One region of the Umezawaea sp. NPDC059074 genome, then DNA from elsewhere that is predicted to be linked to it. Evidence: riboswitches for the same ligand, from Rfam matches in the RefSeq annotation. Region 1 holds a riboswitch; each other region holds the start of a gene.
What was found. A riboswitch is a leader RNA that binds a small molecule or an ion and turns the genes downstream of it on or off. The one in region 1 is predicted to bind S-adenosylmethionine.
Positions count from the first base shown of each region.

Region 2: another riboswitch for S-adenosylmethionine. It lies ahead of ACFWW9_RS23265 (aminotransferase class V-fold PLP-dependent enzyme); the one in region 1 lies ahead of ACFWW9_RS06680 (methionine ABC transporter ATP-binding protein).
Region 3: another riboswitch for S-adenosylmethionine. It lies ahead of thrC (threonine synthase); the one in region 1 lies ahead of ACFWW9_RS06680 (methionine ABC transporter ATP-binding protein).

Region 1 is NZ_JBHYHC010000009.1:23,565-33,288, forward strand. It holds gene ACFWW9_RS06655 (fatty acyl-AMP ligase) at 1-957, opposite strand, end outside; gene ACFWW9_RS06660 (DivIVA domain-containing protein) at 1,159-2,295, shown strand; gene ACFWW9_RS06665 (ABC-F family ATP-binding cassette domain-containing protein) at 2,341-4,113, opposite strand; gene ACFWW9_RS06670 (4-(cytidine 5'-diphospho)-2-C-methyl-D-erythritol kinase) at 4,165-5,130, opposite strand; gene ACFWW9_RS06675 (MetQ/NlpA family ABC transporter substrate-binding protein) at 5,223-6,020, opposite strand; gene ACFWW9_RS06680 (methionine ABC transporter ATP-binding protein) at 6,489-7,499, opposite strand; SAM riboswitch class I at 7,716-7,809, opposite strand; gene rsmA (16S rRNA (adenine(1518)-N(6)/adenine(1519)-N(6))-dimethyltransferase RsmA) at 8,457-9,293, opposite strand; gene ACFWW9_RS06690 (transglycosylase family protein) at 9,340-9,724, opposite strand, start outside.
Region 2 is NZ_JBHYHC010000051.1:2,160-11,883, reverse strand. It holds gene ACFWW9_RS23295 (adenosylmethionine--8-amino-7-oxononanoate transaminase) at 1-325, opposite strand, end outside; gene ACFWW9_RS23290 (cytochrome P450) at 312-1,538, opposite strand; gene ACFWW9_RS23285 (PHP domain-containing protein) at 1,678-3,681, opposite strand; gene ACFWW9_RS23280 (AsnC family protein) at 3,790-4,635, shown strand; gene ACFWW9_RS23275 (RluA family pseudouridine synthase) at 4,632-5,561, opposite strand; gene lspA (signal peptidase II) at 5,558-6,115, opposite strand; gene ACFWW9_RS23265 (aminotransferase class V-fold PLP-dependent enzyme) at 6,139-7,473, opposite strand; SAM riboswitch class IV at 7,511-7,624, opposite strand; gene ACFWW9_RS23260 (potassium/proton antiporter) at 7,673-9,187, opposite strand; gene ACFWW9_RS23255 (M28 family metallopeptidase) at 9,420-9,724, shown strand, end outside.
Region 3 is NZ_JBHYHC010000171.1:133-9,856, forward strand. It holds gene ACFWW9_RS41580 (VOC family protein) at 1-692, shown strand, start outside; gene ACFWW9_RS41585 (glycoside hydrolase family 3 N-terminal domain-containing protein) at 841-3,132, shown strand; gene rpsT (30S ribosomal protein S20) at 3,282-3,542, shown strand; gene ACFWW9_RS41595 (hypothetical protein) at 3,773-4,294, shown strand; gene holA (DNA polymerase III subunit delta) at 4,353-5,333, opposite strand; SAM riboswitch class I at 5,431-5,560, shown strand; gene thrC (threonine synthase) at 5,572-6,834, shown strand; gene ACFWW9_RS41610 (S8 family peptidase) at 6,890-9,724, opposite strand, start outside.

The DNA.
Region 1 (9,724 bases):
CATCCCGTACGCGCACATGATCGACTCGGGCCGCAGCCCGAACCGCGCGCCCGCGTCGGTGAAGGCGTGCACGGCGGCCGGGTCGATCGGCTCGGCGCCGTTGAGGGCGAGCCGCATGGTCGACAGGTCGAACGCCTTGTCGTCGTCCACGGTCGACATCCGCCGCGCGGCGATCGAGTAGGCGAAGTTCGGGGCGGCGGTGATCGTGCCCTGGTAGCGGCTGATCAGGTCCGGCCACAGCGTCGGGCGGGCCAGGAAGTCGACCGGCGTGACCTTGACCAGCTCGATGCCGAACAGCATGGGGATCGTCAGGAAGCCGACCATGCCCATGTCGTGGAACAGCGGCAGCCACGAGATCATCGTGTCGCTCGACGTGTCCAGTGCGGCGGCGATCTTCATGGCGTTGGCGTTCGACATGAGGTTGCGGTGGGTGATCCGCACGGCCTTCGGGTCGGCCGTCGAGCCGCTGGTGAGCTGGAGGAGCGCGGTCGCGTCCTCGTCCACCGGCACCGGCGCGGTCAGCGGCTCGCCCGGCAGCTCGTCGAGCTTGAGGTAGCCGATGCCGTGCTGGTCGAGGACGCCCGACAGCGCGTCGAAGGGGCTGCCGAGCAGCACCAGCTTCGAGTCGATCATCGAGAGCACCTTGATGGTGTCCGCTGCCCACTCGGCGAGGTCCGTGCGCGCGGTGGGCTGGTGCAGCATCGTCGTGCTGCCCCCGGCCATCCACACGGCCTGCACGGCGGGCGCGATCTCCGCCGGGTCGGCGGCCAGCACGGCGATGGCCGCTCCGGGCTCCGCGCCGCCCGCGACCAGCCCGCCGGCCATCCGCGCAGCCAGCTCGTGCACCTCCGCCCAGGTGCGGCGCCGGGGGCTGTTCGGCTCCCCGGTGGTCATCCCCTTGGCCTGACCACCGGCTCCGGTGGCGGTGTCCAGCATCGTGTTCACGAACGTGCTCATGGTGGTCAGGGTAGATCGGTCGGGTCGCGCGCGTGGTTCACGACCGCGACTCCCCGGATCACAGCCCGCATTAGGCCATTAGGGCGAACGGTTTGGCCCGCCGTGCGGAGATACTCGCGGGACAGGATTTTCAGGGAGGCTTGGGTGGATCGGGCTGGCCACGACACGAAACACCACCAGCCTGCGCATCCCGCGCCGCTGTTGAGCGCGGACGACGTCGGCCAGGTGGTGTTCCACCGCCCTCCGGTGGGCGAGCAGGGCTACAACGAGGACAGGGTCGACGACTTCCTGGACCGCGTGGAGGAGACCCTGCGCAGCAGGGACACGGTGACCGCGCACGACATCCGCGCGATGCGCTTCCCCCTGGCCAGGACCGGGACCGCGGGCTACGACCGGTCCGAGGTCGACATGTTCCTCGAACTGGTGGCGGAGACGCTCGAGTCGACGCCGCAGCGTCGGCAGGCCACGGCTCCGGCCGTGGGCGCGCACGCCACGTCGACCAAGATGCAGCCGCCGCCCCGGCTCAAGCCGGAGGACGTGCGGGGGGTCCGGTTCCACAAGCCCCGCGGCGACACCCCCGGCTACCACGAGGGCGAGATCGACGCGTTCCTCGCGCGGATCGAGGCCACGCTGCGGGGGCAGGACGACCTGACCGCGCTGGAGGTCCAGGAGATCGAGTTCGGCGAGGCGACCGCCGACCAGTTCGGGTACGACGAGGACGACGTGGACATGTTCCTCGACCTCGTCGTGGTGACGCTGGAGCAGTCCCCGCCGGTGGCCGTGACCCCGGAACCCTCGGAGCCCCCGCTGACCGCTCGGGACGTCCGCACGGCCGCGTTCGGCAAGCCCCCGCGGGGGCGGCGCGGCTACCAGGAGTCGCAGGTCGACAAGTTCCTGGACCGCATCGAGGACACGATCCTCGGCCAGGACAACCTGACGGCCGCTGACATCCGGGAGATGAAGTTCAGCCGTCCGCTCATCGGCCGTCGCGGGTACGACGAGGACGAGGTGGACGCGTTCCTGGCCCGCGTGGAACGGCAGTTGTCCGGCGTCACCGGGGCGCCGGGGCGGATTCCGCCGATCACCAGCTGGAAGCAGCTGCGGCAGGTCCGGCTGCCCCCGGCCGCCCCGCACCAGCGCGGCTACCGGCAGGCGCAGGTGGACCGGATGCTGGAGGAGATCGGGATCGCCCTGGACGGCATGCTGGGCGCCACCTCGGCCGACATCACCAAGGTCCGGTTCGCGCACGCGTTGTTGAACGGGCAGGGCTACGACTGCGCGTTCGTGGACGAGCTGATGCCCCGACTGGCAGCCGAACTGCGTCGACGAGGTCGTTAGAAGGGTCGGCCCCCGATCACGCGATCGGGGGCCGAGGAGTACGTCCTAGCCTTCCACCAGTTCCGCCGCGGCCATCCACTGCTCCTCCACGGTCGCGACCTCGGCGTGCACGGCGCGCAGCTCGGCGTCCAGCGCCAGCAGCCGGTCCGGCTCCGTGGCCGCCGCCGCGAGAGCCGCGTGCAGTTCCGCTTCCTTCTTCTGCAACGCCGTCATCCGGCGCTCCAGCTTCGACAGCTCCTTGCGGGCCGCCCGCTGGTCCGCCGCGCTGGACACCACCGGGGCCGCGGCGACGCTCTCCCGCGACTCGGCCAGCTCCCGCTGGGAGTCGCGGCGGAGCAAGTACTCCTCGATGCCGCCGGGCAGGTCGGTCAGGCCGCCGTCGCCGAACAGCGCCACGACCTGGTCGCACACCCGCTCCACCAGGTACCGGTCGTGCGAGATCACCACGAGCGTGCCCGGCCACGAGTCGAGCAGGTCTTCCAACTGCTGCAACGTGTCGATGTCCAGGTCGTTGGTCGGCTCGTCGAGCAGCAGCACGTTCGGCTCGGCCATCAGCAGGCGGCACAGCTGCAACCGCCGCCGCTCGCCGCCGGACAGGTCCGACACCGGCGTCCACTGCTTCTGCGAGGAGAAGCCGAAGCGCTCCCCGAGCTGGGAGGCGGACATCTCCTGCTTGCCCAGCACGACCCGCCGGGCGACCTCCTCGATGGCCTCCAGGACCCGCATGGAGCCGCGCAGGTCGTGCAGCTCCTGGGTCAGGTGGGCGAGCTTCACCGTCTGGCCCATGATCCGGCGGCCGGTCTCGGTCTCCCGCTCACCCGCGAGCAGGCGCAGCAGGGTGGTCTTGCCCGAGCCGTTCACGCCGACCAGGCCGATCCGGTCGCCGGGGCCGATCCGCCACGTCAGGTCCTTCACCAGCGTCCGGTTCCCGACCGTCAGCGTGGCGTCCTCCAGCTCCAGCACCGTGCGGCCGAGGCGGCGCTTGGCGAACGCCAGCAGTTCCACCTTGTCCCTGGGCGCGGGCACGTCCGAGATCAGCGCCTCGGCGGCGTCGATGCGGTAGCGCGGCTTGGACGTCCGGGCCGGTGCTCCGCGGCGCAGCCAGGCCAGTTCCTTCTTGGCCAGGTTGCGGCGCTTCTCCTCCATCGTGTCCGCCAACCGGCCCCGCTCGGCGCGCGCGAAGATCCAGTCGGCGTAACCGCCGTCGTACTGCTCCACCTGTCCCCCAACGACTTCCCACGTGCGCGTGCACACGGTGTCGAGGAACCAGCGGTCGTGCGTGACGACGACGAGCGCGGACTTGCGGGCCAGCAGGTGCTGCGCCAGCCACCGCACGCCCTCGACGTCCAGGTGGTTCGTCGGCTCGTCCAGCACCAGCAGGTCGAGGTCCCGCACCAACGCGGCGGCCAGTGCCACCCGGCGGCGCTCGCCACCGGACATCGTGCCCACCGGGGAGTCCAGGCCCAGCGCGGTGATGCCGAGACCGTCCAAAATGGACCGCACGCGGGCGTCGGCCGCCCACTCGTGCTCGGCGTCGAAACCGAGCGGGTCGATCACCGCGTGCCGGACGGTCGACCCCTCGGGCAGCTCGGTCCGCTGCGTCACCACGGCCATGGACAGGCCGCGGTTCTGGCTCACCCGGCCCTCGTCCGGCTCCTCCAACCCCGCCAGCACTTCCAGCAGGGTGGTCTTGCCGCCACCGTTGAGCCCGACCACGCCGATCCGGTCGCCGTCACCGACCCCCAGCGACACCCCGTCCAGCAGCGGGCGGATACCGAACGACTTCGACACGGACTCGAGGTTGACCAAGTTGGCCATGGTGGAAGCGCACCTTCAGGGTTGACGGGGAGGAGAGACGAGCGGGAGGACTCAGGCGTGGACTTCGGGGGGCACCGGCCGGTGCGCTTCCTCGGTGGCCACGATGCGGGCGCCGGGCATCGGCCCCTGCGCGACGCGGACGGTCCGGCACACGCCCGCGCCCGCCAGCTCGGCGGCCACGCGCACGGCGGAATCGGCGTCCGTGCAGAGGAACGCGCACGTGGGCCCGGACCCGGACACCATGCCCGCGAGCGCGCCCGCGTTGACACCCGCGCGCAGCGTGCGGCGCAGGTTCGGCCGCAGCGACACCGCGGCGGCCTGGAGGTCATTGCCCAGCAGCAGCGCGAGCTGCCGGGGATCACCGGACGCGAGGCCCTCGAGAACGGCCTCGGCGTCGCCGACGCGCGGCGGGTTGCCGTCGGCGCGCAGCCGGTCCAGCTCGCCGAACACCTCGGGCGTGGACAGGCCGCCCTTGTCGAACGCGATGACCCAGTGGAATGGGTGCCGCGCGAGCACGGGGACGATCTGGTCGCCGCGGTCCGTGCCGAGCGCCGTGCCGCCGTAGAGCGCGAACGGGACGTCCGCGCCGATGCCGCGGGCCAGCGTCGCCAGCTCGTCGCGGCCGATCTCCAGCTTCCACAGGCTCGCCAGCCCGACCAGCGCGGCGGCCGCGTCGGCGCTGCCGCCCGCCATGCCGCCCGCGACGGGGATGTTCTTGCGGATCACCACGCGGACCTTCGGGTCCTCGGGATCGCGCCCCACGTGCGCCGCCAGGGCCTGAACGGCCTTCCAGGCGAGGTTCGACGGGTCGGTGGGCACGGAGTCGGCGCCCTCGCCGCGCACCTCCACACCGGGGTCGTCGGCGATCGCGACCGTGACGTCGTCGTGCAGCGACAACGCCTGGAAGATCGTGACCATGTCGTGGTAGCCGTCAGCGCGGAGGTTCCCGACGGCCAGGTGGAGGTTGACCTTGGCCGGGACGCGGACGGTGACCGGGGGTGGGACTACGGCGAGCACGCCTTGCAGCCTACGGGCGTCGAGGACGTGTTCGCTCGCATCGGGCTGTAGCCAAGGCCACCCGGCGGGGCCGGGTGGCCTTGGCGCACTGGTCAGACGGGTAGGGCGGTCCCGGAGAACTTCTGCTTGATGTAGTCCTTGACCTGCTTCGACTGGAGCATCCCGATCAGTTCGGCGATCCTCGGGTCGTCCTTGAGCTCGGTGCGGGTGACCAGGCCGTTGGCGTTGGGGTTGCCCTCGGCCTTCTCCAGCACGAGCGCGTCGAGCGACGGCTTGAGGCCCGCGCCGATCGCGTAGTTGCCGTTCACGACGGAGGCGTCGGTGTCCTCCAGCGACCGCGGCAGCTCCGACGGCTCCAGCTCGACGAACTCCAGCTGTCCGGGGTTGTACTCGACGTCGCGGAGCGTCGCCGTGGCCTCGGTGCCCGTTCGCACCTTGATCCGCCCGTTGGCCTGGAGCAGCGCGAGGCCGCGGGTCTGGTTCGGGCCCTCCTTCGCGATGCCGATCTTGGCTCCGGTGGGCAGGTCCGCGAGCTTGTGGATCTTCTTGGAGTAGAGGCCGAGCGGTTCGAGGTGCACCGCGCCGATCCACTCCAGCGGAGCGCCCGTCGTCTGCTTGAACGCGTCCAGGTTCGGCTGGGTCTGGAAGTAGTTGGCGTCGATGTCGCCGTCGACCAGCGCCGTGTTCGGCAGCACGTAGTCGGTGAACTCCACGACCTTGATCTTGAGGTTCTCGTCCTTGGCCAGGATGTCGGCCACGTGCTTGAGGATCTCGCCGTGCGGGCTGGGACTGACACCGACCCGCAGCACGGTGTGCGGGTCGGTCGCGGCGGCTCCAGTGCCGCAGCCCGCCGTCAGCAGCAGCGCGACAAGGGCAGCACGAATACGCATTGGGTTCCTTCGTGAGGTGGTTCGACGTTTCAGCGGCCGGCGATCAGCCGGTTCCGGCGGGTCGCACAAGGCGGGGATCGGCGGACGTTCGCCAACGAACCCGAACAGACCCGTGCGGGCATTGGTCTAGTGCACGGGCTGTGGCGGAGAGGTCCGACGCGGAGATCGCGGTCACGCCGATGACGTCGATCAACGCGGGTGAGGCCTTGCGGGACTGCACGACGGCAGCGTACCCATCCCAGGCGTCTCACCAGGCCAAACAGGGGCCTGGTGCACTTTCGTCCAAGAAAACCTGCACCGCTCCACCACTGGTGGGCGGCGCGGTGAGCGCCCGACTACCGACAGTCGGAGGAGTGGGACCCTGAGCGACAACTGTCGAGCCGAGTTACGAAACCGGAAAGTTCCTCAGGTAAAGGTCTGGCCGCGCCCCACCGTGATCGGTGAACCGCGGCCAGCCTCAAGTCCTGCTCAAGCGGCGACGCCCTGCGGCCCCTTGAGGGTGCGCTGGACGGACGCGCCGGCCTCGGAGATCCACTCGAGCGCGGAGTCCGAGCGCTCGCCCGTGAGACCGACGCGGAACCGCGCGACGGGCGTCTCACCGAGCCGCGTGAGCCCGCCTCCGAGCAGGTTCAGCTCGACGCCGAACCGGCTGGTGACCTCGGGCAGCAGCGCGCCGACGGCCGCGAAGCCGACCAGCACGACGTCCGCCACGCGGTCGAAACGGCTCTCCGCCAACGGGTTCTGGTCGATCGCGGGCAGCAACGACGTGGCCGTGCGGCTGGCGGCGTCGGACACCAGGTCCAGCACCTTGCCGTGCTCCACGACCCGGCCGCCGTCGAGGACCGCGACGTCGTCGCAGATCCGCCGCACCACGGCCATGTCGTGCGTCGCGACGAGAACGGTGATGCCCAGCTCGGCGCGGGCGCGGTCCAGCACGGTCAACACGGAACCGCTGGTGTCGGGGTCGAGCGACGCGGTCGGGTCGTCCGCCAGCAGCACCGACGGCCCGGCCGCCAGCGCGCGGGCCACGGCGATCCGCTGCCGCTGCCCGGCGGTGAGCTGCTCGGGGTAGCTGCCCGCCCGGTCGGTCAGCCCGACGAGGTCGAGCAGTTCGGCGACGCGGTTGCGGCGCTGCGGCCCCGGCACGCCCGCGGACTCCAGCGGCAACGCCACGTTGCCCGCGGCGGTCCGCTGCCGCAGCAGCGAATCCCCTTGCGGCACAACGCCGATCTGACGACGAGCGGCCCGCAGCGCGGTGCCGTCCAACGACGCGAGGTCGGTGCCGTCGACCCGGATCGCCCCGCTGTCGGGGCGCTCCAGCAGCGCGACGCACCGGGCGAGGGTGGACTTGCCCGCTCCGCTGGGGCCGACCACGCCGAGCACGGTTCCGGCCTGGACTTCGAGGCTGACGCCGTCCAGTGCCACGACGGGGCCACTGCGACCGGCGAAGGACTTGGTGAGGTTTTCGACTGTGATCACGTTTTCGCTCCACGGCTACGCGCGGCGTCGCTCGCTTGTGGCATGCGACGGCCGTCCTCAAAGGACCGTCCGATGAGGACGGCGAGGAATTCGGGTAGAAGCTAGGGGATGGGAAGAGGAGGCGCCTGAACGGTTAGCGTCGACAGCCCGTGTTCGTGCGACGGCACTGGTCGACTGTCCGTCGCCTCGTGAGCATTCCCTGCGTGGGCACGTAATCCTCCATCGAGCCTGGCGGAAGCACCTGCCCGCGTCCAGCGGGTGGTTGCTGCGGCGTCAAAGAGCCAGGTCTCTCGGCCGCTCGGGATGGCACCACGAGTACACCCGACGCGACACCGCAAACGCAAGCCCGAACAGCCCAGAATCTGGGATCGTTCGAGAAGTCACACTTCCGGACCAGTATCACCGCCCGGTTCCGGTACCGAACCCCTGGATCAACGGCCGATCGGCCCACTGGCCGATGATCAACCGGCACACATGCACCCGAACAGGTGAATCGAGCGAGCGCTGTCGCTCAAACGATGGACACCAGCCACAAGCAGACCAGCAGCATCAAGCACCACGACACCGACCCTCGACCGAGCCTCAACCGCACCCACCGACCCCGAGCTCACCCGACCCGAGGACCACACCCGCCCCGCACACCAAGGCCGACACCGACGTCGAAAAAATGTCGTACCCCCGCCGTAGCGTGTGTGTCGGGGGGTCTTCACAGCTGGAGGACCCCTGCCTCGCCATGACCGTCAGCCCGTGACACGACAGCCTCCGGTCAGGCAGTCGCCGCGATCCGAAGCCGCCCCATCCAAGGGCCACACCCGCCCCGCGCGTCGAGGCCGGCACCGGCCTCGAAAAAATGTCGTACCCCCGCCGTAGCGTGTGCGTCGGGGGGTCTTCACAACAGGAGGACCTCTGCTTCGGCGCGGTCGTCGGCCAACGACGCCACAGCCGGAGGGGCCCCGGTCAGGCGGTCGCCGCGATCCTCGCGAAGTCCGAGACGCTCAACTGCTCTCCCCGAATGCCGGGGTCCACGCCCGCCATCACCAACCGCCGCTCGGCCTCCACAGCGGACCCGGCCCACCCGGCCAGCGCGGCCCTCATCGTCTTGCGCCGCTGGGCGAAAGCCGCGTCCACCAACGTGAACAGCGCCCGTCGGTCCACACTGGACACCAGTTCCGGTCGCCGCCGGAACGCCACCAGCGCGGAGTCCACATTGGGCACGGGCCAGAACACCGAGCGCGGCACGGCCCCGGCCCTGCGGGCGTCGGCGTACCAGGCGAGCTTGACGCTGGGCACCCCGTAGACCTTGCTCCCCGGCCCGGCCGCCATCCGGTCGGCCACCTCGGCCTGCACCATCACGAGCCCCTTGGTCAACGACGGCAGCTCGGCCATCAGGTGCAGCACGACCGGCACGGCCACGTTGTACGGCAAGTTCGCGACCAGCGCCGTGGGCGCGACGGGCAGGTCCGCGGCCGACACCCGCATCGCGTCCCCGAGGACGACGTGCAGCCGATCCGCCAGCCCCGGCGCCCGCTCCGCGACCGTCTCCGGCAGCCTCCCGGCCAGCACCGGGTCGATCTCCACGGCCACGAGGGACGCGCAGGCGGGCAGCAGCGCCAACGTCAGCGACCCCAGCCCCGGCCCGACCTCGAGCACGACGTCCGAGGGCGTCAGGTCCGCGACCGTCACGATCCGCCGGACCGTGTTCGGGTCGTGCACGAAGTTCTGCCCGAGCTTCTTCGTGGGGCGGATGTCCAGTTCGGCCGCGAGGCGCCGAACGTCGGCCGGGCCGAGGAGCATGCTCCCCGGCCCGGTCGACGACGCTTGTTCAGTCACGTGGCAATTGTTACGGCAAGCCGAGCTTCGCCCGGCAGCCGGGCCACGCGGAGTACGCGCCACCGGCCGCGTCGCGGACCTTGGTGGCGATGGCGATCTGCTGCTCGCGGGACGCGAGGTACGCCTCGGGCGCGTACTGGCCGCCGCCGTAGGCGTTCCAGGTGGAGGGGCTGAACTGCACGCCGCCCGAGTAGCCGTTGCCGGTGTTGATGGCCCAGTTGCCGCCCGCCTCGCACTGCGCGAGCCGGTCCCAGTCGCTGCCGTCGGAGATGACGGGGGTCGCCGGGGCCTTGGTGCCCTTGCGGACCTTCTTGGCGACGGGCTCCTTGGTGACCTTGGAGCCGATCTCCTCGCGGCCCACCTCCTGGCCGTTCTTGAGCGTGACGCGGTAGGAC
Region 2 (9,724 bases), on a different contig from region 1:
GGAACACGTGCCGGAGGGGCGCGGGGGTGATGTCGACGAGCTTCGCCGCGAGGCGGACGGCGGGCTCGTGCGTGAGCCCGCCGAACATCACGTGGCTCATCCGGCCGAGCTGGTCCCGCACCGCGTCGTCCAGCACGGGGTGGCGGTAGCCGTGCACCGCCGCCCACCACGACGACATGCCGTCGATCAGCTCACGGCCGTCGTCCAGCCGCAGCCGGACACCCTGAGCGGACTCGACGACGAGCGGCGCGCGGGTGCCCGGCATGGGGCCGTAGGGGTGCCAGACGTGGGCCTGGTCCAGTTTCAGCAGCTCATCGTGGTCCACGAGCCGTAAGGCTAACCGGGAACCGCTCCAGGCCGTGCAGCAGCGTGCTCTCCTTCCACCGCAGCGTTTCCGGCTCGGCCGCGAGTTCGAGGTCGAACCGGTCGAGCAGCGACCCGACCGCGATGGCCCCCTCCAGCCGGGCCAGCGGCGCGCCGAGGCAGAAGTGGACGCCGTGGCCGAACGCCACGTGCCCGCCGGTCGCGCGGGTGATGTCGAGCTTGTCCGGCTCCGGGAACTTCTCCGGGTCGCGGTTGGCGCTGAGCAGCGACACCAGCACGAGCTCGCCCGCCGGGATCGTCACGCCGCCCAGCTCGACCTCGACGGCGGTGTAGCGGAACGTGGCCAGGTTGATCGGCCCGTCCAGCCGGAGGAACTCCTCGATCGCGCTCGGCAGCAGCGACCGGTCGGCGCGCAGCGCGGCCAGCTGGTCGGGGTTGCGCAGCAGCCCCAGCACGCCGTTGCCGATCAGGTTGACCGTGGTCTCGTGGCCCGCCACCAGCAGCAGGAACGCCATCGAGATCAGCTCGGCCTCGTTGAGCCGGTCGTCGTCCTCGTTGGCGTGGATCAACGCCGAGAAGATGTCGTCGCCCGGCTTGTCCCGCTTGGCCTTGATCAGGCCGGACAGGAACCCGTACATCGACGCGCCCGCCTGGTTCAGCTCCTCCTGCGTGGAGTTGGACAGCAGCGTGCCCGACCAGACCCGGAACTCGTCGCGCTGGTCCAGCGGCACGTCCAGCAGCTCGCAGATCACCGTGATCGGCAGCGGGAACGCCAGCGCGTCCAGCAGGTCGACCTGGGACTTGCCCGCCATCTCGTCGAGCAGGCCGTCGGTGATCTCCTGGATGCGCGGCCGCAGCGCGTCCATGCGCCGGGCCGTGAACGCCTTGTTCACCAGCTTGCGCAGCCGGGTGTGGTCCGGCGGGTCCATGTTGAGCATGTGCGAGGCGAACGACTGGTCGAAGTCGCGGCGCGGCACGCCCGGCTGGAGGTGCTTGCCGAACAGGTCCTCGGCCTGCGAGAAGTTCTTGCTGAAGCGGTGGTCGGAGAGCGCGATCCGCGCCTCCTCGTGCCGCGTCACGACCCACACCTTCAGGCCGCGCGGCAGCACCAGCTCCGACACCGGTCCGACTTCCCGCAGCAGCGCGTGGACCGCGTGCGGGTCCTGCAAGTAGTCGTCCCCGAGTTTCTCGAGCCCGGCCTCCGTCGTCTGCATGACGGCCCCTCCCGTGGTTTGAGTGAACTGTGTTAACTGAACGTCCGAAGGTTCTTCCGCGTCCCTCGTTCGGCGGCTTGTCACTCTGATGGAGTAGTCACAACGGGATGAATCCGACAGAGCACCACTCCGAGTGGCTTCACGGCCCCAGCACCTCCCGTTGGAGGGCCGCCTGCTCCTCCGGCTCCCACCGCTCGTCCGGCACCGTCGCCTCGAACTCCTCGATGCCGAAGAGGTCGAACTGCCCGCCCGCCTCGGCCCGCTTCGCGGCGAGCACCGCGTCGACGGCGTCCGCGTGCACCAGGTGCAGGCCCTTGCGGGGGTGGCCGAGCGAGTCGAACGCGCCCGCCTTCACCAGCGCCTCGACGACCGGCTTCGCGCAGGCCGGGGCGTCGACCTTGCGCAGGTAGTCGAAGAAGTCGGCGAACCTCCCCCGTTCCTCCCGCGCCCGCACGATCGCCGCCACCACCTCCGGCTCCACGTGCCGCACCGCGCCGAGCCCGTACCGGACGGCCTCCCCCACCGCAGTGAACCCTCCGCGGGACTCGTTGACGTCCGGCGGCAGCAGCACGGCGTCCGCCGCTTTCACGGGGTCCGCGTCCAGCACGGCCGCCAGGAACTCGGCCGGGTGGTCGGCCGCCAACCGGGTGGTCCAGTCCGCCACCGAGTCACCGTCCGGCACGACCGCGGGCTTGCCGTTGAGCACCACGCCGCGCAGCGCGTCGTCGACGACCGCCAGCTCGGCCGACCCGACGACGTCCACCTCGACCAACCCCAGGGCGCGGCACGTGGCGAGGTCGAACTGGGTGACCACGGCCCCGTCGCCCGGCCGGGTCCAGAGCGGGACCTCGTCCCCCGCCACGACCACTGCGGCGGGCTCGACGCCGACGTCCCGCACCAGCCCCGCCAGCTCCGGGCGCGAGTCCTTGACCAGCGCGAACTCGGCCACCCGGCGCGCGCCCCACCGTTCCTCCAGGTGCCGCACGACCTCGTCCCGGCGGCGCTCGTCCACCTCGACCGCGAGGTCGAGCACGTCCGGGAACGCCGTCCCGCGCTCCACCGGGTCGACGTCCGCGACACCGAGGGCGTAGGCGACCAGCGACCCGCTCCCCACGCCGGGCCCGAGCCGCACGCCCGCGCCCGCCGACCACTCCACCAGGTCGGCCACCACCAGCAGCGCGGACGCCGAACCCCGGCGCAGCAGCGCGTCCACCTCGTGCTCGACGCGCGCCCCGTCCACCCCGCCGGGGAACCGCCGCCGCAGCCCGGCGCGCACCCGGTCGCGGAACAGCTCGTCGGACACCACCGGCGGCGCGGGCGCGAACATCCCGGTCGGGTCGACCTTCCCCGCCACCTCCAGGGTCGTGCGGCACCCCCGCCGCCACACGTCCGACGAGTCCAGGGCGTGCATCTCGCGCGCCGACCTCAGGTGGTGGCCGCTGCCCGCGAGTCGGACCAGCGACGGATCCCGCACGGTCTTCCCGCTCCGGAACGCCGCCAGCGCGTCGTGCGCCGCCGCGTCCTCCGGCCGCAGGTAGTGCACGTCGTTGGTCACCACGACCTCGACGTCCAGCGCCGCGGCGATCCGCACCAGCCCCTCGCGGACCCGCCGGTCGACGCCGTGGTCCACCAGTTCGACGTAGAAGTCCTCGTAGACGTCCCGCCAGAGCGCCGCCACCTCCAGCGCCTCGCGCTCCCGCCCGAGCCGCAACCGCGTCGACACCTCGCCGGACGCGCACCCGGTGGTCCCCATCAGGCCCTCGGCGTGCGCGGCGACCAGGTCCACGTCCACCCGCGGCCACCGGCCCGACCGGCCCTCGGCGAAGGCCGCGCTCGACACGGCCGCCAGGTTCCGCAGCCCCACGGCGTTCCGCGCCCACATGGTGTGGTGGGCGAACGGCCCCCGGTCCCGGTCGAACCGCGTCCCCGGAGCCACGTACGCCTCGTAGCCGATCACCGGCGTGATCCCGGCCGCGACGGCGAGCCGGTGGAACTCGGCCGCGCCGTGCAGGTTCCCGTGGTCGGTGACCGCGACCGCGGGCATCCCCAGCCGCACGCACCCGTCCACCAGGTCCGCCACCCGCACCGCGCCGTCCAGCACCGAGTAGGAGGTGTGCGCGTGGAGGTGGACGAACGGCTCCACGCCAGCACCTCCAGCACGCCGGGAGACCTCGACACTAACGCCGCGCCCACGCCCGCGCGCGGGGTGGCGGGCACACGGTGATCACCGGGGACAGGTAGCGTGCGAAGCGTGGTATCGCCTGATCCCGTTGACGCCCGCCTCCTCGCCATGATCGCGGAGATGGGCCGTGCGGCCGTGCACGAGGTGGCCGCGAGGCTGGGCATGGACCCCCGCGAGGCCGCGTCGAGGTTGATCACGCTCTCCGGCAGCGGCCTGCCCCTGCTGGTCGGCGTCGAGTGCGACCCGAACGGCATCCGCAAGGCCCTCGCGAACAGCATGGCGTGGGGCAACTACAACGGCCCGCCACCGATCGCGCAGCAGCAGCAACAGCGCCCGTACCCGCCGCCGTACCAGGCCCCGCCGAGCGTGCCGTTCCCGGCGCAGCAGCAGCCCGCGCCCCCGCCGCAGCAGACCTGGGGCCCGCCGCAGACGGCGGGCTGGGTGCGCGGCGACCAGCAGCCGATGTTCGGCGGCTCGAAGGGCGCGGTGGGCCAGCGCACCGGCAAGATCGGCACCTCGCTGGAGACCGAGGGCCTCGAAGGGGCCCACTTCTCCATCCAGCTCATCGAGGTCGTCGACCCGGCGGACTTCCTGTTCACCGCGGCGGGCTACAAGCTGGCCGACGGCGAACGCGCGGTCGTGGTGCACACGGAGCTGACCAACACCGGCTCGATCCCGTTCAACTCGCTGCCGGACATGTACCTGGTGCTGATGGCCCGCACCGGCGAGCCGGTCACCAAGGCCCCGGTCTCGCTGTCGTCCCGGCCGCCGCACAAGATCGGCGTCCAGCCGGGCGAGACCGCGGGCGGCCACACCGTCTACGTGCTGCCCGAGGACACGTCGATCACGGCGGTCCGGTGGAGCGCGAGACCGGAGATCGACCTCAACACCCTCGTCTGGACCATCGACGACTAGCCCTCCGCGCGGAGCTGCTCCAGCGCGTTGGCGAGGTCGGCCGGGTACTCGCTGGTGAACGACACCCACTGGCCGTCGGCCGGGTGGTGGAAGCCGAGCGTGCGGGCGTGCAGCCACTGCCGGGTGATGTGCAGGCGCTTGGCCAGCGTCGGGTCCGCGCCGTAGGTCAGGTCGCCGACGCACGGGTGGTGCAGCGCGGAGAAGTGCACGCGGATCTGGTGCGTTCGCCCGGTCTCCAGGTGCACGTCCAGCAGCGACGCGGCGCGGAACGCCTCGACCACCTCGTAGTGGGTGATGCTGGGCTTGCCGTTGGCCATGACAGCGAACTTGTAGTCGTGCTTGGGGTGCCGGTCGATGGGGGCGTCGATCGTGCCCTTGATCGGGTCCGGGTGGCCCTGCACCAGCGCGTGGTACAGCTTGTCGACGGTCCGTTCCTTGAACGCGTGCTTCAGCGCCGAGTAGGCGCTCTCGCTCTTGGCCACGACCATCACGCCGGTCGTGCCGACGTCCAGGCGGTGCACGACGCCCTGGCGCTCGGCCGCGCCGGAGGTGGCGACGTGGATGCCCGCGCCCGCGAGCCCGCCGACCACGGTGGGCCCGGTCCAGCCGGGGCTGGGGTGCACGGCCACGCCGACGGGCTTGTCGACCACGATGATGTCGTCGTCCTGGTAGAGCACGATCAGGCCCTCGACCGGCACGGCCTGCACCTGCACCGGCCGCGGCGGCTCGGGCAGGGTGACCTCCAGCGTGGACCCGGCCATCAGCCGGTCCGACTTCCCGGCGGGCTGGCCGTCCAGGACCACGTCACCGGACTCGGTCAACGCCGCCACGGCGGTCCGGGACAGGCCGAGCAGCTTCGCCAGTCCGGCGTCGACGCGCATTCCGTCGAGACCGTCCGGCACGGGCAGGGTGCGGTACCCGCTCATCGCTTTGCTTCCTTCTTCACGGCACGAGTGCCGTCGTAGTCGCGTTGCAGCAGCGCCATCGTCACGATGAGGACGCCGCCGACGCAGATTGCCGAGTCGGCGAGGTTGAACACCGGCCACACCCGGCCGTAGGGGTCGAACAACGACAGGAAGTCCACCACGTGGCCGCGCAGCGGGCCGGGGGCGCGGAAGATCCGGTCGCCCAGGTTGCCCAGCGCGCCGCCGAGCACCATGCCCAGCCCGACGGCCCACGGCGCGGACCGCAGCTTGCGCGCGATCCAGCCGATGAACCCGACCACGGCGAGCGCGATCAGGGCGAGCACGGCGGTCCAGCCCTCGGCCAGACCGAAGGCGGCGCCGCCGTTGCGGATCAGCGGCAGGTAGAGGACCCCGCCGAGCAGCTCGAGCGGCTCACGCCCTTCGAGCGCCGCCACCGCGGCGATCTTGCTGAAGACGTCCGCCGCGAGCACCACCACGGCCACCGAGGCGAGCAGCGCCACGCGCCGCCGAGGCAGCACAGCAGGCGTCGCGTCAACCTCGGAGGGGGTGGTCACCCCACCATTGTCCCAGCACCCGCTCAGGACAGGAACGGCGGGAGCGGGCGCTCGTCGTTTTCGGGCACCCAGCGGCCGTCGCGCTGCGCGTAGGTCCACTTCGGACCCTCCGAGACCAGCGTGCGCAACGCGGCGACCAGGCGGTCCACGTGGTCGACGGTGCTGCCCAGGCCGAGGCTCGCCCGCAGCGCGCGGTGCTCGTGCGCGCCGACCTCGTCCAGCAGCCGGGTCACGGCGACGTGCGCGCAGAACGCGCCGTCCCGCACGCCGATCCCGTACTCGGCGGACAGCGCGGCGGCGAGGTAGCCGGCGTCGTGGCCGCCGATCGTGAAGCTGACCACGCCCACGCGGTCGTGGTCGGACTCGAACAGGCTCAGTTCCCGCAGGCCGGGGATGGTGGCGAGGCCGGTGCGCAGCCGCTCCAGCAGCACGCGCTCGTGCTCGACGGTCTGCTCCCAGTGCCGTCCCAGCACGTCGCAGGCGACGGCCAGCGCGTGCACGCCGACGACGTTGGGCGACCCGGCCTCGTGCCGCTCCGGCACCGCCGACCACGCCACGCCGAGCCGGTCGCCGTGGTCGGTCACGAGCTTGGTCGCGCCGCCGCCGACCAGGTACGGCTCGGCGGCCTGCAACCAGTCCGAGCGGCCGACGAGGACACCCGCGCCGAAGGGCGCGTAGATCTTGTGGCCGGAGAACACCGCGTAGTCGACGTCCAGCGCCCGCAGGTCCACCGGGCGGTGCGGGGCGAGCTGCGCCGCGTCCAGCGCGATCCGCGCGCCGTGCCGCCGGGCGACCTTCGCCAGCTCGGCCACCGGCCACAGCTCGCCGGTCACGTTCGACGCGCCGGTCACCACGACCAGGCGGGGGCCGACGGGGCAGGACTCCAGCTCGCGGTCCAGCACGGCGACGGCGGCGGCAGCGGTCGACGGCGTGGCGATCCGGCGCACGTTCGGCCCGCGCCACGGCAGCAGCGCCGCGTGGTGCTCGGCGTCGAACAGCACGACGGAGGTGTGCCTGGGGAGGCTGCGCGCCAACAGGTTCAGCGCGTCCGTGGTGTTGCGGGTGAACACCACGGCCTCGGTCGAGCGGGCGTTGAGGAAGCGGCGGACGGACTCGCGGGCCTGCTCGTACACCCGCGTCGACACCTGCGAGGCGAACCCGGCCCCGCGGTGGACGCTCGCGTACCAGGGCAGCAGCTCGTCGACGGCGTCCCGCACCTGCTCCAGACAGGGCGCGCTGGCCGCGTGGTCGAGGTTCGCGTACTCCACCCGCTCACCGGTCACGAGCGGCACGCGCAGCGCGGAGCCGACGACACCGGGAACGGCGGGAGCGGAGCTGCGGGGGATGGCGATGGTCATGGTGACGGCCCTTCGGGTCCTGGGGACCCCGGCGAAGGGCCCGCGCTTGCCCGAACGCAGTCGCGCCGGGCCAGGTCTTCACCGTGGGCACCCCACCGCGGAGGAGGGTTGCCGGCCAGCTAGCACGGGCTTCGCGCTGGCACTCATGACCTTTCGCGGACAACGCTAGCGGACCGGTCGGCGGTCCGTCGACCCCCGCTCAGATGCTGGGAAGCGACGGCTTTCCGCCGTCCTCGCCCTTCCAGCGGGCGTACCGGCCCGCCTTGTCGATCGACCGCAGCCGCTTCTCGGCCGCGTCCCGCGCGGCCTCGGTGGACACCACGAGCAGCTGGTCGTCCACCTGGAGGCGGGTGGTCGGCTGGGGCGTGAAACCGTTGCCGCCACGGGCGATGAGGCTCACCACGGCCCCCGGCGGCAGGCGCAGTTCGGACAGGTACACGCCGTGCAGCTTCGACCCCGGCTGGATCCGCACCTGGAGCAGTTCCGCCCCCAGCTCGTCCAACGGCGCCGAGTCGACCTGCACCTCGTGCGCCTCCCCCGCCCGCACCAGGCCGAGCAGCTTCGCCAACGCGGGCAGCGTGCTGCCCTGCAACAGGGTCAGCACCACCACGAGCACGAACACCGCGTCCACGAGGTCCTGCGACCCCGGCACGCCCTGGATCACCGGGATGAGGGCGAACACGATCGGCACCGCGCCGCGCAGACCGGACCAGGAGATGAACACCTGCTCGCGCCACGGCACCTTGAACGGGATGGCCGCCAGCGCCACCGACAGCGGTCGGGCCAGCAGCACCAGCACCGCGCCCGCGACCAGGGCGGGCACCAGCGCGTGCAGCACCCTGCCGGGCGAGGCGAACAGCCCGAGCAGCACGAACAGCCCGATCTGCGCCAGCCAGCCGAGCCCCTCGGCGAACGACAGCGTGTCCGAGCGGTGGGGCAGCCGCGAGTTCCCCAGCACCAGCGCGGCCGTGTAGACGGCGAGGAAGCCGGACGCGTGCGCGATGTCCCCGGCGGCGTAGGCGACCACGCACACCGCGACCGTCGCCAACGGGTACAGGCCGGTGGCGGGCAGGGCCGCGCGGCGCAGCGCCCCCGCGCCCAGCCAGCCGAGCGCGACGCCGATCAGGCCACCGGCCAGCAGCTCGTAGACGAGCAGCAGCGGGGCCGTCCAGGTGATCGGATCGGGGGACGCCAGCAGCACGACGGCGATGTACACCGGGGCGTCGTTGATGCCGGACTCCAGCTCCAGCGCGCCGGTCAGCCGTTTGCTCACGCCGACCGCGCGCAGCACACTGAACACCGCCGCCGCGTCGGTCGACGACAGCACCGCGCCCCACAGCAGCGCCATCCGCCAGTCGAGCCCCAGCAGGAAGTGCAGTGCCGCGCCGGTGGCCGCGACGCTCACGCCGACGCCCACAGTCGACAGTGCGATCCCCAGCCCCAGCGCGGGTTTCACCGCGGACCACCGGGTGGTGAGACCGCCTTCGGCGAGGATCAGGACGAGCGCGACCGTGCCCAGCGAGCGGGTCAGGTCGGCGTCCTCGAAGTCGATGCCGAGCACGCTCTCGCCGAGCACCACGCCGATGCCGAGGTAGAGCAGCAGCGACGGCAGGCCGACCTTGGTCGACACCCGGACGGCGATCACCGACACCAGCAGGACGGCCGCGCCTATGCCGAGGATGGCCGTGATTCCCAACGCGACCTCCCGGATCATGCTCGACGGTGACGCCATTCTTCCCTGTCACCACCGAATTGGACTAATCAGACAGGTGACGCGGGGGCCGACCGGTGCGCAGCGTCACGGACGACCCGTCCGCCGAGGCACGAACCAGCCGAACGAACCTAGCGGGACGTATCCACGACGGTGCATGTTGATCGACGGGCCGCGCGCCACCCCTGTCCGGCGCCCGACCCGGTCCACCCATTCCCTGCATGGAGCTGACAACGTGAAGCTGCGAACAGTCCTCGGCCGGTCGATCCCGGTCCTGATGGTCACCAGCGCGCTCATCGGAGCCGGGCCCGCCACCGCGGCCCCCGCCGCGCTCGCGGCGCCGAACATCTCGGTCGCCGCCATCCAAGCCGACCTCACCAAGTTGCAGAGCATCGCGACCGCCAACGGCGGCAACCGCGCCCACGGCCGCCCCGGCCACAAGGCGTCCGTCGACTGGATCAAGGGGCGGCTGGACGCCGCGGGCTTCACCACCCGCGTGCAGACGTTCACCAGCAACGGGGCCACCGGCTACAACCTGAT
Region 3 (9,724 bases), on a different contig from region 1:
ACCTGAAGGCCACCACGGACTTCTACCGCGGGCTGTTCGGCTGGGACTACGAGACCGACGGCTACACGATGGCGCTGCTGCGCGGGAAACCCGTCGCGGGCCTGCGCGAGATGCCGCGCGACGCGCTGTTCTCCGTGGTGTGGACGACTTTCCTGGCCAGCGACGACGTGGACGAGTCGGTGGACCTGACGGCCGAGCACGGCGGCACGGTGCTGGTGCCGGTGTTCGAGATGGAAGGACCCGGCCGGGGCGCGATCGTGGCGGACGCGACCGGGGCGTCGTTCGGCGTGTGGGAGGCGGGCACGCACATCGGCGCGTACGTCGTGAACGAGCCGGGCGCGGTGGTGTGGAACGAGCTGGCGGCCAGGGACCTGGACCGGGCGGCGGAGTTCTACGGCGACGTGTTCGACATCGAGGCGGAGAGCGCGCCGGGGATGGGCTACACGCGGTTCAAGGTGGACGGCCGGGCGGTCGGCGGCGCGTACGCGATGACCGACGAGGTGCCCGCGGACATCCCGCCGCACTGGATGACCTACTTCGGCGTCGCCGACGTCGACCGGTCCGTCGCGCGGGTCGTGGAACTCGGCGGGATCGTGGTCGGCGACCCCACCGAGTCCGCCTTCGGCCGCTTCGCCACGGTCGGCGACCCGCTCGGCGCCCCCTTCCGGGTACTGGACGTTTCAGCGGGCTGAACCGCCCTGAACACGCAGTTCAGGGACGTGAACGGGGCATGTGCGCAGAGTCGCGGAACCGGTTCCGGAAACCCCCGTTCGGCTCTGTACGCAGCAGTCGCGACGCCGTGAGTGTGTGGGCGGGCGTAGCGACTGCTGGAGGTAATCGGTGATCCACATCCGGAAGCGCACCATCGTGGGTGCGCTCGCGGCCATAGCCCTGACCGCCACGGCGGCACAGGCGAACGGCTTGGCCGAACCGAACGAGACGACGAGCCACGGCAAGCCCCTGTACCTGGACGCGGGGGCGCCGGTCGACCGGCGCGTCAACGACCTGGTCCGGCGGATGACGCTGGAGGAGAAGGTCGGGCAGATGGTGCAGATCCGCGTGGGCAAGCTGCGCGGCGACTGCAACAACGCCAACGGCCCGCTCGTCGAGAGCTGCCTGAAGTCGGTGCTGGTCGACGCCAAGGCGGGGTCGATCCTGTCCGGCGGCGGCGACGCGCCCGTGGTGAACACGGCCAAGGCGTGGGCCGAGATGAACAACGACATCCAGCGGTACGCGCTGGAGCAGAACCGCTTGCGCATCCCCGTCATCTACGGCGCGGACGGCGTGCACGGCCACAACAACCTCGTGGCCGCCACGATCTTCCCGCACCAGATCGGCCTCGGGGCCACGTGGGACACGGAGTTGCAGAAGCAGCTCGGCGAGTCGACCGGCAAGGCCATGCGCGCGACCGGCGTGTTCTGGAACTTCGCGCCGCTGTCGGACATCGCCCGCGACCCGCGCTGGGGCCGGTTCTACGAGACCTACAGCGAGGACCCCACGCTGACCGGCGCGTTGGCGGCCGCCAACGTCCAGGGCCAGCAGGGCTCGGCGCAGGGCACCGCGACGCTGACCGCCACGGCGAAGCACTTCGCGGGCTACTCGGAGCCGTTCAACGGCCACGACCGCGCGCCCGCGTTCATCCCGATCCGGCAGTTGCAGGACACCGTCCTGCCCGCCTTCCAGCAGCAGTTCGACGCGGGCGTGAAGACCGTGATGATCAACTCCGGGTCGATCAACGGCACGCCGGTGCACGCCTCGAAGTACATGCTCACCACGCAGCTCCGCGAGCGCATGGGCTTCAAGGGCGTCGCCGTGACCGACTGGCAGGACATCAAGTACCTGGTCGACCGCTACCACGTGGCCGCCGACTACCCCGAGGCCATCGCGCTGTCGATCAACGCGGGCGTCGACATGGCCATGGAGCCCAGCGACGCGGCCGCGTTCACCAAGGGGCTGCTGGACAACGTCCGCACCGGCAAGGTCAGCCGCGAGCGGATCGACCAGGCCGTCAAGCGGGTCCTCAAGCTGAAGTTCGACCTCGGCCTGTTCGAGAAGCCGTACGTCGACGCCTCCAAGGCCGACGGCATCGTCAACGGCGCGGACCGCGACCTGGCCCGCCGGGCCGCGGCCGAGGGCACGGTGCTGCTGCGCAACGACGGCGTGCTCCCCTTGTCCCCCAACGCCCGCAAGCTCGTCGTCACGGGTGACACGGCCGACGACGCCGTGCGCCAGCTCGGCGGCTGGACCGTGGAGTGGCAGGGCGTCCCGGACGGCTTCGACGCCCCGGAGACCACGACCGTCCTCGAAGGACTCAAGGCGGCGGCCCCCGGCACCAACGTCGTCCACGCCCCGGCCACGGCGGACGCGGTGGCGCAGGCGTCCGACGCGGACGCGGTCGTCGTCGTCCTGGGCGAGAAGCCCGGCGCGGAAGGCCCGGCCGACACCGAGGACCCGTCCCTCACCGCCGCGCAGCAGGCCCAGGTCGACGCCCTCCAAGCGACCGGCAAGCCCGTCGTCGTCGTGCTCCTGACCGGCCGTCCCAGCGTGCTGGGGACCGTCGCGGACGCCAACGCGCTCGTCGCGGGCTGGCTGCCGGGCGCGGAGGGCGGCAGCGGCATCGCCGACGTCCTGTTCGGCGCCGTGAACCCCAGCGGCAGGCTGGCCGTCTCGTGGCCGAACTCGGTCGGCGACCTGCCCGTGTCCTACGACCAGCTGCCCGGCGCCAACACCAGCGCCGCGTCCAAGTACACGCCCGCCTACGCCTTCGGGCACGGCCTGTCCTACACGACGTTCACCACCTCGGCCCCGACCGCGACCCCGGAGGTGACCGACCGCGGGAAGGTGAAGGTGCAGGTCACGGTGGCCAACACCGGATCGCGGGACGGCACGACCGTCGTCCCGGTGTACGTCCACCAGCCCGTCAGCCGGGTGCTCGTCCAGGACAAGCGGCTGGTCGGCTTCACCAGGGTCGCGCTCAAGGCGGGCGAGTCCAAGCAGGTGGAGGTCGCGTTCGACGCCAAGCAGCTGGCCGTGACCGTCGGCGACGTCGACGGCTCGGGCGAGCGCAAGGTCGAGAAGGGCCTGTACGAGGTCGTGGTCGGCACCGCGAAGGCGCCGTTCGCGGTCCGCTGACCAGGCCGATTCCTGCTGGTCGGCGACCTGCTGCTAGTCTTGCTGGCCGTACCCGCGTGGCATTCCGCACTGGAGGAAACCTGCCTTCACCGGCAGGGCCGAAACACCAACGCGGTACACCCCAAACGTAAGAGAATGAGGGCGTCAGCATGGCCAACATCAAGTCCCAGCTCAAGCGGATCAAGACCAACGAGAAGGCTCGGCTGCGGAACAAGTCCGTCAAGTCTTCCCTGAAGACCGCGGTGCGCAAGTTCCGCGAGGCCGCCGACGCCGGCGACAAGGACAAGGCCACCGCGCTCCTGCAGGACGTGTCCCGCAAGCTCGACAAGGCCGCGACCAAGGGCGTCATCCACGCCAACCAGGCCGCCAACAAGAAGTCGGCCCTGGCGAAGCGCGCCAACCAGCTCTGATTTCTCGAAAGCGAAGCTTTCGCGGCTCCACCCGAAAGGCGTCACTCCTCGGAGTGGCGCCTTTCGGCGTTTTCGGGGAAATTCCGGACAGCGATCCGATGTCCCCCTCATCGACTGGATTCCCCGCTACGACGAATGGTCGGCCCACGGGAGACCCGTTCAGTCGCCGGCCGGCCCAATGGGAATCGAGTAGCGTTTCCCTCGATTCGTCCATCGATCTGCCTGGGGGCATGGAAATGCGACAATTGGCCAAACTCCTCGCTGTGCTCTGCGTGTGCGCGACGGCCGTGCTCGGCCTGTCGGCGGCCGCCACCGCGGCGCCCGCCGACCCCGCCGCGGCCGTCACGTCCACCCGCGTCGCCGCCGCCGACGCGCCGGACTTCACGGCCGCGGCGATCAGCTCGTCCAAGTGCGGGGCGACCGTCGGCTGGGGCAAGATCAAGTACCAGGCGTGCTTCGCGTACACCTGCACCAGCGTGTGCTCCACCCAGGGCTACCTGGGCATCATCAACACCGCGACCAGCCCGCGCACCGTGACCTGGGACCTCGACATCAAGTCCCCGTGGACCGAGGAGCACGACGACAGCGGGACGTGGACCCTGGCCGCGGGCGCCCAGCAGACCATCTACTCGAGCTTCGTCTACACGCACCCCGGCTGCGGGTTCAGCTTCACCGAATCCCTGAAGATCAAGTACGACAGCGCGGGCTTCAGCCCGTACACCACCGCCACCGCGCCCCTTCCCTGCGGCTGACGCCCTCACCGAATTGGGTTGGGTGACCGATTCCGGTCACCCAACCCAATTCGGGCCGTCAGCGACGTGAATGCACGGCGACAATGCGCAGAACAGCCCGTTCCAAAGCGTAATCCGCGTCGGCGGCCACGCCTTTCACGTCGGCGTTCAACAAAGCGACCACGGACATAGCCTCGGCCAATCCGGCGGCATCCCATCCGCGCGCCTGGCCTTGGGCCTTCTTCACCTTCCACGGCGGCATTCCGAGCTTGCCCGCGAGCTGGAACGGGTCCGCCCGGCCCGCCGCGGACACCCGCGCGATGGTCCGCACCGAGTCGGCGAGCGCGTCGGCGACCAGCACGTGCGGCACGCCGAGCTGCATGGCCCACCGCAACGCCTCCAGCGCACCGGACCGGTCTCCCGCCACGGCCTTCTCGGCGACCGCGAACCCGGTCACCTCGGCCTTGCCCCGGTGGTACCGGCGGACCTCGTCGGCGTTGACCTTCCCGCCGCTGTCGGCCACCAGCTGCGACGCCGCGGCCGCCAGCTCGCGCAGGTCCGTCCCCACGGAGTCGATCAGCACCGCGACGCCCTCGGGGTCGATCTTGCCGCCCGCCGCGCGGACCTCGTTGCGCACGAACGCCTCGCGGTCGGAGGCCTTCGTCATCTTCGGGCACTCGATGACCGAGGCGCCCGCCTTCTTCAACGCAGCGGGCAGTTCCTTGGCGGCCTTGCTGCGCCCGCCGCCGGAGTGCACGACCACGAGCGTGATGCCGTCCGCGGGGGCCTTGGCGTAGGCGATCACCGTGTCGGCGATCTCCTTGCCCGCCTCCTGCGCGGCCTCCAGCGCGATGACCCTGCCCTCGGCGAACAGCGACGGGCTGACGAGTTCGGCCAGCTCGGGAGGGGTGAGGTCAGTCACCCGGACGCGGGTCAGGTCGGCTTGGGCGTCGATCGCGCGCGCCGCGTCCAATGCCGCGCGGATCGCCCTTTCCACCAGCAGTTCCTCGTCGCCGACCACGAGTTGCAACGGATCAGGGGCGACAGCCGCAGCGCTCACGGCACGAATCCTCCCACGGTCCACCGACTCCCGGAGTGTGGACGCCGGTGGTCGAGGGGCGGGAGGGTGCCGTAACTTGAGGGACACAACTGAATACCGCTCATCCAGAGGGGCAGAGGGATCGGCCCGAAGAAGCCCCGGCAACCCGAGCGTCAGGTTCTCGCACGTGTGCGAGCGCCCGACGGTCACGGTGCCAATTCCGACCCGCGCTGCGGGACAGATGAGGAGTTACCTCGCGATGACTGCTGTCAGTGTGCCCACGAGCACCTCGTTCGACCTCGGCCCCGCCCGCGCGCTCTCGTGTCGGGAGTGCGGCCACGAAACCCCCCTCGCCGCCGAGTACGCGTGCGTCGAGTGTTTCGGGCCGCTGGAAGTGGCCTACGACTTCGGCCGGATCCGCCGCGAGGACATCGAGTCCGGCCCCCGGTCGATCTGGCGCTACCGCGGCCTCCTCCCCGTCCCGTCGAACGTCCAGTCCCACCCGAACACCGAGCCCGGCGGCACCCGCCTGGTGCAGGCGGACCGCCTCGCGAAGGCGTTGGGCCTGCGCAAGGTGTGGGTGAAGGACGACACCGGCAACCCCACGCACTCGTTCAAGGACCGCGTGGTCGGCGTGGCCCTCGCCGCCGCCCGCGAACTCGGCTTCAAGGTGCTCGCCTGCCCGTCCACCGGCAACCTGGCCAACGCCGTCGCCGCCGCGGCCGCCCGCGCGGGCTGGGACTCGGTCGTGCTCGTCCCCTCCTCGCTGGAGCAGGCGAAGATCCTCATGACCGCCGTGTACGACGGCGCGCTGATCGCCGTCGACGGCAACTACGACGACGTGAACCGCTTGGCCCAGGAACTGGCCGCGGAGCACGAGGACTGGGCGTTCGTGAACGTCAACGTCCGCCCGTACTACGCCGAGGGCTCCAAGACCCTGGGCTACGAGGTCGCCGAGCAGCTCGGCTGGCGCCTGCCCGAGCAGATCGTCGTGCCCATCGCGTCCGGCTCGCAGCTCACCAAGGTCGACAAGGCCTTCCGCGAGTTCGGCGAACTCGGCCTCGTCGAGCAGACCCCGTACCGGGTGTTCGGCGCGCAGGCCACCGGCTGCTCCCCCGTGTCCGCCGCGTTCAAGGAGGGCCACGACGTGGTCCGCCCCGTCCGCCCGGACACCATCGCCCGCTCGCTGGCGATCGGCGCCCCGGCCGACGGCCCGTACGTGCTGGACGCGGTGCGCCGCACCGGAGGCGCGATCGAGGACGTCACCGACGAGGAGGTCGTCGAGGGCATCCGGCTGCTGGCCAGGACCGAGGGCATCTTCGCCGAGACCGCGGGCGGCGTGACCGTCGCGACGGCGAAGAAGCTGGTCGAGACCGGCAAGCTCGACCCCGACGCGGAGACCGTGCTGCTCATCACCGGCGACGGCCTCAAGACCCTCGACGCCGTCGCCCACACCCTGTCCCCGCTGGCCACCGTCCCGCCGTCGGCCCAGGCCGTGCTGGACGCCCTCGGCAAGCGCTGACCCTTTCTCCGGCCCAGGTGGGGCCGCACCCGTCGGGTGCGGCCCCACCTTGCCGTCAGCGCAGCAGGTAGGCGTCGATCACGGTCTGCTCGACGGTGTTGCCCGAGCGATCACCGGCCTTCGCCCGCAACGACACCGACTTGGCCCCCTTCGGGTGCGCCAACACCAGCACACAACCCCCGTTCACCGACACCGCCCGCCACGTCGCCCCGCTGTCGTAGGACACCTCGGCCGACGTGATCTTCGACCGCGACCGCGCCACCCCGGCTTGGTCCTGCACCGACACCGGCACCACGAACGACTTCCCGGCAGGCGCCGTCCCGGCCGCGTCGAGCTTCGGCGCGTACCGGATCACCGAGATCGGCAGCGCCGTGACCTTCGCGGTCCGGTCCGACCGGAACGTCCACGCCACGGACACCCTGGTGCTGAACGGCGACGTGCTCCGCGCCGCGTCCGCCGTGAGCCGGTAGTCGGCCACCCCGTCGGGCAACTCGAACCGCCCGTACCCACCGTCGTCGTTCTCGGCCAACAACTCCCCGTTCCGGTAGACCTTCGTCGACCCCACCACCGGAGCCGCCCGCCCGGCGTTGCCCGCGGAGTCACCGAACAGCCGCAGATCCGCGGCCAACTCCTCACCGTCGCGGTACAGCCACGGCCGACCCCGGTTGTCCGTCAACGACGGCCCGAAAACGGCGTGGTAGAAGGATTCCTCGTACGCCTTGCGCGGCGCGTACGACTTCGGCGGCCCGTCCAGCCCACCCCGGTACCCCTCCGGGCTCTGCACGTTCATCCGCCGAGCCCAGTCCGCGTTCTCCCCTCCGTAGTACTCGGTGCGCACTCCGGGCGCGGTGAACGACTCGATCGCACCCCACCCCCACTCACCCTGCCCGTGCGGCGACGAGGCGTTGCCGATCGTCACGGACTCCCCCGGCTGAGGAGCCCCGACGTCGACCCGAACGGTCGCCAGGTCCGCCTTCCGGATCACCTCGGTCAACCCGGTGTGCGTCCGCCCCTTCAGGTACCAGGCCAACCCGTAGAAGTCGTTGCCCCCGTTCGCGATCCAGCTCGTGCTGAGCTTGCCGAGCACCTCGTTCGGCGCGGCCTCCGGCCCGAGGTGCGCCAGACCGACGTGCGACAGGTCACCACCGAACGAGAACCCACCGATCTGGTACGTCTTCGGCCCGCTCTTGGACCGGTAGACCCGCTGAACCCCGGTCTCCAGCAACGACAACCGCGCCGTCGGATCCGGCAGCGTCAGCACGATCGGCTTCGCCACCCGCGCGTCCAAGTCGATCGCCGTGGGCCCGCGAACCGTCAGCTTCGGGTAGCTGAACGAGTCGTGCGTGTACTGCGCCCCGGACCCCTGCACGGACCCGAACAGCAGGTACTCGCCGATCGGCACCCGCCGCCGCAACCGACCGTCGGCGTCCTTGTCGAGGAACAGCAGCGCACCCGTCTCCAGGTCCACCAACGACGCGTTGACGTACTTCGCCCCCTCACCTGACCTCTCGATCCCGTTGACCACCAGGTCGTAGCTCTCCGGCTCCAGGTCGACCACCACCGCGGTCCGCACGGTCACCCCACTCGCCGAGGCGGTCAGCGCACCACCGAACTGCCCACCGGCGGGCGCCTTGGCCACGTCGGCCGTGACCGTCGCGGTCGCCTTGCTCCCCGCGGGCACGGTGAGCTGAGCGGGCGTCACGGTGAACAGCCCCGCGGGCGCGGTCGTCCCGTCCGGCGTCGCCGCGTCGACCCGCAGGTCCAGCGTCACCGGCACGGCGCTGTCGTTGGCGTAGCTCACCTCCTTCGTGATCGCGGGTTCACCGACGTGCGGCCACTGCTGCGCCCCGAACGTCACACTGCTCGGCACGCTCGTGACCATCTGACCCATCACCCGAGCCGAGTCCACTCGCCCGGCCCCCTGCTGGAACGGCGTCAGCCCGGCGGTCGGCGCCGCCGACGCGATGAGCCGCGCCTTCAGCTGCTCACGCGTCAACTCCGGGTGCTGCTGCACCAGCAACGCCGCCGCACCGGCCACGTGCGGGGTCGCCATCGACGTCCCGGACAGCGACGTGTAGCCGTCCACGACCGGTGGCCCGATCCGCCCATCGGCGTGCCGCGCCGCCACGATGTCCACCCCCGGCGCGGTGATGTCGGGCTTGATCACCCCGCCACCCACGACCGGCCCGCGGCTGGAGAAGTCCGCGATCCGGTTGTCCCGGTCCACCGCGCCCACGGTCAACGCCTCGTCCGCGCTGCCCGGCGACCCGATGGTGCTCGCCCCCGGCCCGGAGTTGCCCGCAGCGATCACGAACAACGTGCCGTACCGCGTCGACAGCGTGTTCACCGCCTCCTCCAGCGGATCCACGCCGGGACTGTCGTACCCGCCGAGACTCATGTTCGCGACGTCGACACCCTGCTCCGCCGCCCACTGCATCCCCGCGATGATCGACGAGTCCGCACCGCTGCCGGAGTCGTTGAGCACCTTCACGTCGAGGATCCGCGCCCCGTAAGCCACCCCCTTGTACTTCCCACCGGACTTCGCCCCGGTGCCCGCGATGATGGACGCGACGTGCGTGCCGTGCCCGTAGTGGTCGACGGAGTCCTTCGAGGTCGAGAAGTTCCTCTCCCCCACCTCCCGGTCCGCCAGGTCGGGATGTGTCTGGTCGACCCCGGTGTCCAGCACCGCGACCGTCACACCCTCGCCCGTGTACCCGGCCTGCCACGCCGCGGGCGCGCCGATCTGCGGCACGCTGTGGTCCAACGAGGCGGTCCGCACCCCGTCCAACCACACCTTCTTGATCCCCGCGCCCGCCAACGCGCTGACCCCGGTGAGCCCCTTCCACACCCCGGACGCCGACTTCGAAGCGTTGACCGCGACCCCGTCGAC